2 regions of the Geobacillus sp. LEMMY01 genome follow, and region 2 is predicted to be linked to the other one. Evidence: a T-box and tRNA genes for the amino acid it is inferred to sense, from the RefSeq annotation. Region 2 holds a T-box; the other holds one or more tRNA genes.
What was found. The T-box of region 2 lies ahead of leuS (leucine--tRNA ligase). A T-box ahead of a tRNA ligase gene usually reads a tRNA of that ligase, here a tRNA-Leu.
Positions count from the first base shown of each region.

Region 1: it has a tRNA-Leu gene. The T-box ahead of leuS (leucine--tRNA ligase) is inferred to sense a tRNA for this amino acid. The anticodon was not compared.

Region 1 covers NZ_MVKA01000037.1:30,814-34,189, reverse strand. The annotation lists rRNA gene rrf (5S ribosomal RNA) at 17-133, shown strand; tRNA gene B1A75_RS16090 (tRNA-Val) at 142-217, shown strand; tRNA gene B1A75_RS16085 (tRNA-Met) at 544-620, shown strand; tRNA gene B1A75_RS16080 (tRNA-Asp) at 625-700, shown strand; tRNA gene B1A75_RS16075 (tRNA-Phe) at 875-950, shown strand; tRNA gene B1A75_RS16070 (tRNA-Thr) at 980-1,052, shown strand; tRNA gene B1A75_RS16065 (tRNA-Lys) at 1,509-1,581, shown strand; tRNA gene B1A75_RS16060 (tRNA-Gly) at 1,589-1,663, shown strand; tRNA gene B1A75_RS16055 (tRNA-Leu) at 1,669-1,754, shown strand; tRNA gene B1A75_RS16050 (tRNA-Arg) at 1,760-1,833, shown strand; tRNA gene B1A75_RS16045 (tRNA-Pro) at 1,840-1,913, shown strand; tRNA gene B1A75_RS16040 (tRNA-Ala) at 1,922-1,994, shown strand; tRNA gene B1A75_RS16035 (tRNA-Met) at 2,012-2,088, shown strand; tRNA gene B1A75_RS16030 (tRNA-Ile) at 2,094-2,170, shown strand; tRNA gene B1A75_RS16025 (tRNA-Ser) at 2,190-2,280, shown strand; tRNA gene B1A75_RS16020 (tRNA-Thr) at 2,297-2,369, shown strand; tRNA gene B1A75_RS16015 (tRNA-His) at 2,380-2,452, shown strand; tRNA gene B1A75_RS16010 (tRNA-Gly) at 2,617-2,687, shown strand; tRNA gene B1A75_RS16005 (tRNA-Ile) at 2,694-2,767, shown strand; tRNA gene B1A75_RS16000 (tRNA-Asn) at 2,848-2,922, shown strand; tRNA gene B1A75_RS15995 (tRNA-Ser) at 2,929-3,021, shown strand; tRNA gene B1A75_RS15990 (tRNA-Glu) at 3,026-3,097, shown strand.
Region 2 covers NZ_MVKA01000011.1:77,672-81,047, reverse strand. The annotation lists partial or broken gene B1A75_RS20210 (glycogen biosynthesis protein GlgD) at 1-55, shown strand, start outside; gene B1A75_RS07395 (MDR family MFS transporter) at 167-1,366, shown strand; T-box leader at 1,458-1,679, shown strand; gene leuS (leucine--tRNA ligase) at 1,754-3,376, shown strand, end outside.

The sequences.
Region 1 (3,376 bases), on a different contig from region 2:
GACTTGTCCATTGTTGCCTAGTGGCTATGGCGGAGGGGAAACGCCCGTTCCCATCCCGAACACGGAAGTTAAGCCCTCCAGCGCCGATGGTAGTTGGGGCCAGCGCCCCTGCAAGAGTAGGTCGCTGCTAGGCAATTTCGTGGAGGATTAGCTCAGCTGGGAGAGCACTTGCCTTACAAGCAAGGGGTCGGCGGTTCGATCCCGTCATCCTCCACCATCTTAATATAAAAGCTGACTTGCTTTCTCATCATCGCGGGGTGGAGCAACGAGCCTTCGCTTCGTCGAATATGCTGCGAGTTGCCTCGACGCATTCGACATCTTCGAGTTCGCTGGCAGAGGAAGAGGCAACGAAAATGCAATTTGAGCATTGTCAAAACTTAAGTATATTCTTATCGCTGCGGGGTGGAGCAACGAGCCTTCGCTTCGTCGAATATGCTGCGAGTTGCCTCGACGCATTCGATATCTTTGAGTTCGCTGGCAGAGGAAGAGGCAGTCTTAAAGAAACACTTAGAGCGTTATCAAATGAGATGAATTTCTTACCGTCGCGGGGTGGAGCAGTCCGGTAGCTCGTCGGGCTCATAACCCGAAGGTCGCAGGTTCAAATCCTGCCCCCGCAACCAATATGGTCCCGTAGTGTAGTGGTTAACATGCCTGCCTGTCACGCAGGAGATCGCGGGTTCGAGTCCCGTCGGGACCGCCATTCTTCCAAAATTGTGAAAGATGAAAAAATATGGCTCGGTAGCTCAGTCGGTAGAGACGAGCATCCGCATCGTCGAATCTGCTGCGAGTTGTCCCGACGCATCTGGCTTCTTCGAATGGGCTAGTAGAGGAAGGGACACAAAAGTCATCAACGAACAAGGGAAAAATAAGATATGGCTCGGTAGCTCAGTCGGTAGAGCAAAGGACTGAAAATCCTTGTGTCGGCGGTTCGATTCCGTCCCGAGCCACCATTCATTTTATGTGGAAATGTTTAAATTATGCCGGCTTAGCTCAATTGGTAGAGCAACTGACTTGTAATCAGTAGGTTGCGGGTTCAAGTCCTGCAGCCGGCATTCTTATTCCTTAATAACCCCTTAAGTCATTAAGCCGGCAACCGTGAGCCATTAGCTCAGTAACGAGCGCTACATCTTCGAGTTCGCTGCGAGTTGCCTCGACGCACCTAGCTTCTTTGAATAGGCTGGGAGAGGAAGAGGCAGGTAGAGATAGGTAGTACCTAGAGTGTTATCCAAACTATGAGCCATTAGCTCAGTAACGAGCGTTACATCGTCGAATAGGCATCGAGTTGCCCCGACGCATCTGGCTTCCTTGAACAGGCTGGCAGAGGAAGGGGCAGGTAGAGCTAGATAATACTTGGAGTGTTATCCTAACTATGAGCCATTAGTTCAGTTAGGTAGAGCAACGAGCAAAGCATCTTCGGATTTGCTTCGAGTTGTCCCGACGCATTCGGCTTCTTTGAATCAGCTGGTAGAGGAAGGGACATCGTTGTCTCGGAGTGTTATCTAACCCATGAGCCATTAGCTCAGTAGGTAGAGCATCTGACTTTTAATCAGAGGGTCGGAGGTTCGAGTCCTCCATGGCTCATCGTCTTGCGGAAGTAGTTCAGCGGTAGAACACCACCTTGCCAAGGTGGGGGTCGCGGGTTCGAGCCCCGTCTTCCGCTCCACTTCCGCCGGGGTGGCGGAATTGGCAGACGCACAGGACTTAAAATCCTGGGGTAGGTAACTACCGTGCCGGTTCGAGTCCGGCCCTCGGCACTTGTGCGCTCGTAGCTCAATTGGATAGAGCATCTGACTACGGATCAGAAGGTTAGGGGTTCGAATCCTCTCGAGCGCGTTTTATCGGGAAGTAGCTCAGCTTGGTAGAGCACACGGTTCGGGTCCGTGAGGTCGCAGGTTCAAATCCTGTCTTCCCGATTTATCATGGGGCCTTAGCTCAGCTGGGAGAGCGCCTGCTTTGCAAGCAGGAGGTCATCGGTTCGATCCCGATAGGCTCCACCTTTTGACTTAAATTTGGCGGTGTAGCTCAGCTGGCTAGAGCGTACGGTTCATACCCGTGAGGTCGGGGGTTCGATCCCCTCCACCGCCACCATTATCGGACCTTTAGCTCAGCTGGTTAGAGCAGACGGCTCATAACCGTCCGGTCGTAGGTTCGAGTCCTACAAGGTCCACCATTATTATTGTTGCTTTTTTGGAGGAGTACCCAAGTGGTTGAAGGGGTCGGTCTTGAAAACCGAGAGGCGCCGCAAGGCGCGCGGGGGTTCGAATCCCTCCTCCTCCGCCATGCACTTTAAAATCATGCCGGCTTAGCTCAATTGGTAGAGCAACTGACTTGTAATCAGTAGGTTGCGGGTTCAAGTCCTGCAGCCGGCATCAGACCGAGGCGACTATGGCGAAGTGGTTAACGCACCAGATTGTGGCTCTGGCATGCGTGGGTTCGATTCCCACTAGTCGCCCTTTTTTCTATATTTGCGGGTGTAGTTTAGTGGTAAAACCTCAGCCACGAGCATCTGCATCATCGAATCCGCTTCGAGTTGCCCCGACGCATCTGGCTTCTGTGAATCGGCTGGTAGAGGAAGGGGCATGGAAGTAGCGTGGCGGATGTTCAACTAAATGATATGCGGGTGTAGTTTAGTGGTAAAACCTCAGCCTTCCAAGCTGATGTCGTGGGTTCGATTCCCATCACCCGCTTTTTATGGGCCTATAGCTCAGCTGGTTAGAGCGCACGCCTGATAAGCGTGAGGTCGGTGGTTCAAGTCCACTTAGGCCCATTATTTACTATTGCATGTTTTTCAACCATTCGCTATAATATTGGGCGAACAATGATACTCCATATGTTTATGTATATTGTTCCGCAATAGCTCAGCGGTAGAGCAACCGGCTGTTAACCGGTAGGTCGTAGGTTCGAATCCTACTTGCGGAGCCATGTTACGGAGAAGTACCCAAGTGGCTGAAGGGGACGGTTTGCTAAACCGTTAGGTCGCAGTTTTGCGGCGCGCGGGTTCAAATCCCGCCTTCTCCGCCATAATGGCCCGTTGGTCAAGTGGTTAAGACACCGCCCTTTCACGGCGGTAACACGGGTTCGAATCCCGTACGGGTCACTGGTTGCTGGCACCAGAGATTCTGGTGCCCTTTTATACAATTTCTTTTGTCGATTTTTGCGTTTTTTCTTGCGATGCGTGCGGAAGTCTGTTATAATGTCTCTCGTTAGTTTTAAAATTACGTTATGATTGTTGGGGACAACGCAGTGTTTCGTTTCGTTAAAGAACGAGGCATTGCGTTTTTTTATTTATCACCCTAAACCGAGAAGACCCCCACTTCCACGCGTGAGCGTAGGTGGGAGAGTGTTCAAGTAGGGAGGGAGTCCCCCGTTTCCAACG
Region 2 (3,376 bases):
GCAATACGAGGAAACGGGCGGCCAACCGATCCGCTCCAAGCAGCGGAACGGGTGACGACAAGCCAAAGGGGCGGATGCCGCTCCTTATTTTTTATTGATTTTTTTCGCGTTTCCCCCTACAATTATTTCGGAACTCAAAATAAAAGCCAGAAAAGGATGATGGCCGATGCCCCGCGCTCTTTGGTGGCTGCTTGTCGGCATGGCGCTCAATGTGACAGGGGCGTCGTTTCTATGGCCGCTAAACACGATCTATTTGCACGAACAGCTCGGCCAGCCGCTCGCTGTCGCTGGTGTCGTGCTCATGCTCAACTCTGGGGGAAGTGTCATCGGCAGCTTGGCTGGCGGCTTTTTATTTGACCGGATCGGCGGGTTTCGCGTTTTGTTGGCCGGGGCGGTGTTGACGATGGCCGCGCTTGCGGGGTTGAACGTTTGGCACGGTTGGCCGCATTATGCGGTGTTTTTGGCGCTTGTCGGCATTGGCAGCGGCGTCGTCTTTCCGGCGGCGTCGGCGTACGCCGGGGCGATTTGGCCGGACGGGGGGCGGCGGGCGTTCAACGCCTTGTATGTCGCGCAAAACATCGGCGTCGCCGTCGGTTCGGCGCTTGGCGGGCTTGTCGCTTCATATTCGTTCTCGCTCGTTTTTTTCGCCAATCTTTTGTTGTATGCCGCGTTTTTGTTTACGGTTGTAGCCGGGTTGCGCCGCGTTCCGATTTTGCCGCCGCTGAGAAAGAAACGATCCGGAGAAGCGGAAAGAGCGCCATCCCGCGCCGTGGGCTGGGCGCTCGCCCTCCTTTGCGCCGGCTATGGACTGTGCTGGTTGAGCTATGTCCAATGGTCGACGACGATCGCCGCCTATACGCGCGAGCTCGGGATACCGGTCGGGCAGTACAGCTTGCTTTGGACGATCAACGGCGCATTGATCGTTTTCGGCCAGCCGGCGCTGGCGCGGGTGATCCGCCGCTTCATGCCGACGTTGAAGCGGCAAATCGTGATCGGTTTTCTTATTTTCGCCGTTTCGTTTGCCATGCTGTTGGGGGCGCATTCGTTTGCTGAGTTTGCCGCGTCCATGATTGTGCTCACGATCGCCGAGATGATCGTCTGGCCGGCGATTCCGGCCGCGGTGAACGAATGGGCGCCGCCGGGGAAAGCCGGGTTTTACCAAGGAATCGTCAACGGAACGGCCACGGCCGGACGGATGATCGGACCGGTCATCGGCGGCTCGGTCGCGGATCTGTTTGGAATGAAGCTACTCATCATGATGTTAGCATTGTTTGCCTTATTGGCGGTGCTGGCCGCGCTTTTGCATGATCGTCGGCTCCCGAAGCGGACGGAGAACGCGGATGAAAAAACCGCGGCTTCCGTATAGGTTTCGGCTTGCAATTGATCGACAAATTTTTTAAAATAATAATAAATTTGTCATTCTGTCCACTCATCGGTCGATTCATGCGCGAATAAGGCGAATAACGGTGAAGAGGAGCAGTAGCGGGCCCGACGGACGGCAGAGAGTTGACGGATGGTGCGAGTCAACCGAAGTCGGCCCGTGAACTCGCCTCGGAGTTGCCGGCGCGAACGATCCCCGACAGCGCCGGCCGTCCATCCGCGTTAAGGAAGAAAGCGGGTGCGCCGTTTGGCGCGCCAAAAAGGGTGGTACCGCGGGAAGCGCGCCTCTCGTCCCTTTGCGTGGGGATGGGGGGTTTTTTTGTACATATTTTCGTCAATGATGCAAGTAGAACTTGATAGGAGGAGTGCTGCGATGAGCTTCAACCACCGCGAAATCGAAAAAAAATGGCAGGACTATTGGGAGAAAAACAAAACGTTCCGCACGCCCGATGATGACGACAAGCCGAAGTTTTACGTTCTCGACATGTTCCCGTATCCGTCCGGCGCCGGCTTGCACGTCGGCCATCCGGAAGGGTATACGGCGACCGACATTTTGGCGCGCATGAAACGGATGCAAGGGTACAATGTCCTTCACCCGATGGGCTGGGACGCGTTCGGGCTGCCGGCCGAGCAATATGCGCTCGATACCGGCAACGACCCGGCGGAGTTTACGCAAAAAAACATCGACAACTTCCGCCGGCAAATCAAGTCGCTCGGCTTTTCGTATGACTGGGATCGGGAGATCAACACGACCGACCCGAACTATTACAAATGGACGCAATGGATTTTCTTGAAGCTGTATGAAAAAGGGCTCGCCTACATGGATGAAGTGCCGGTCAACTGGTGTCCGGCGCTTGGCACGGTGCTGGCGAACGAAGAGGTGATCAACGGCCGGAGCGAGCGCGGCGGGCATCCGGTCATCCGCAAGCCGATGCGGCAATGGATGCTGAGAATCACCGCCTATGCCGACCGCTTGCTTGAAGACTTGGAGGAGCTCGACTGGCCAGAAAGCATTAAGGAGATGCAGCGCAACTGGATCGGTCGTTCGGAAGGAGCGGAAATCGAGTTTGCCGTCGACGGCCATGACGAAACGTTCACCGTGTTCACGACGCGTCCCGATACGCTCTTTGGCGCGACATACACCGTCTTGGCGCCGGAGCATCCGCTTGTTGAGAAAATCACGACGCCGGAGCAAAAACCGGCCGTTGACGCCTATTTAAAAGAAATCCAAAGCAAAAGCGATCTCGAGCGCACCGATTTGGCGAAAGAAAAAACGGGCGTGTTCACCGGCGCGTACGCCATTCACCCGGTCACCGGCGATCGGCTTCCGATTTGGATCGCCGACTACGTCTTGATGAGCTACGGCACCGGAGCGATCATGGCCGTGCCGGCGCACGATGAGCGCGACTACGAGTTTGCGAAAAAATTCCACTTGCCGATGAAAGAAGTCGTCGCCGGTGGGAATATCGAAAAGGAAGCGTACACCGGAGACGGCGAGCATATCAACTCCGAGTTTTTGAACGGCTTGAACAAGCAGGAAGCGATCGAAAAAATGATCGCATGGCTTGAGGAGCACGGCAAAGGGCGGAAAAAAGTGTCGTACCGGCTGCGCGACTGGCTGTTCAGCCGCCAGCGCTACTGGGGCGAGCCGATTCCGATCATCCATTGGGAAGACGGCACGATGACGCCGGTGCCGGAAGAGGAATTGCCGCTTGTGTTGCCGAAAACGGATGAAATTCGTCCGTCGGGAACGGGCGAGTCGCCGCTGGCCAACATCGAAGAATGGGTCAATGTTGTCGACCCGAAAACCGGGAAAAAAGGGCGGCGCGAAACGAACACGATGCCGCAATGGGCTGGAAGCTGCTGGTATTATTTGCGCTACATCGACCCGCACAACGACAAGCAGCTCGCCGATCCGGAAAAGCTGAAAAAGTGGCTGCCGGTCGATGTCTACATCGGCGGGGCGGAGCACGCGGTCTTGCATTTGCTTTATGCC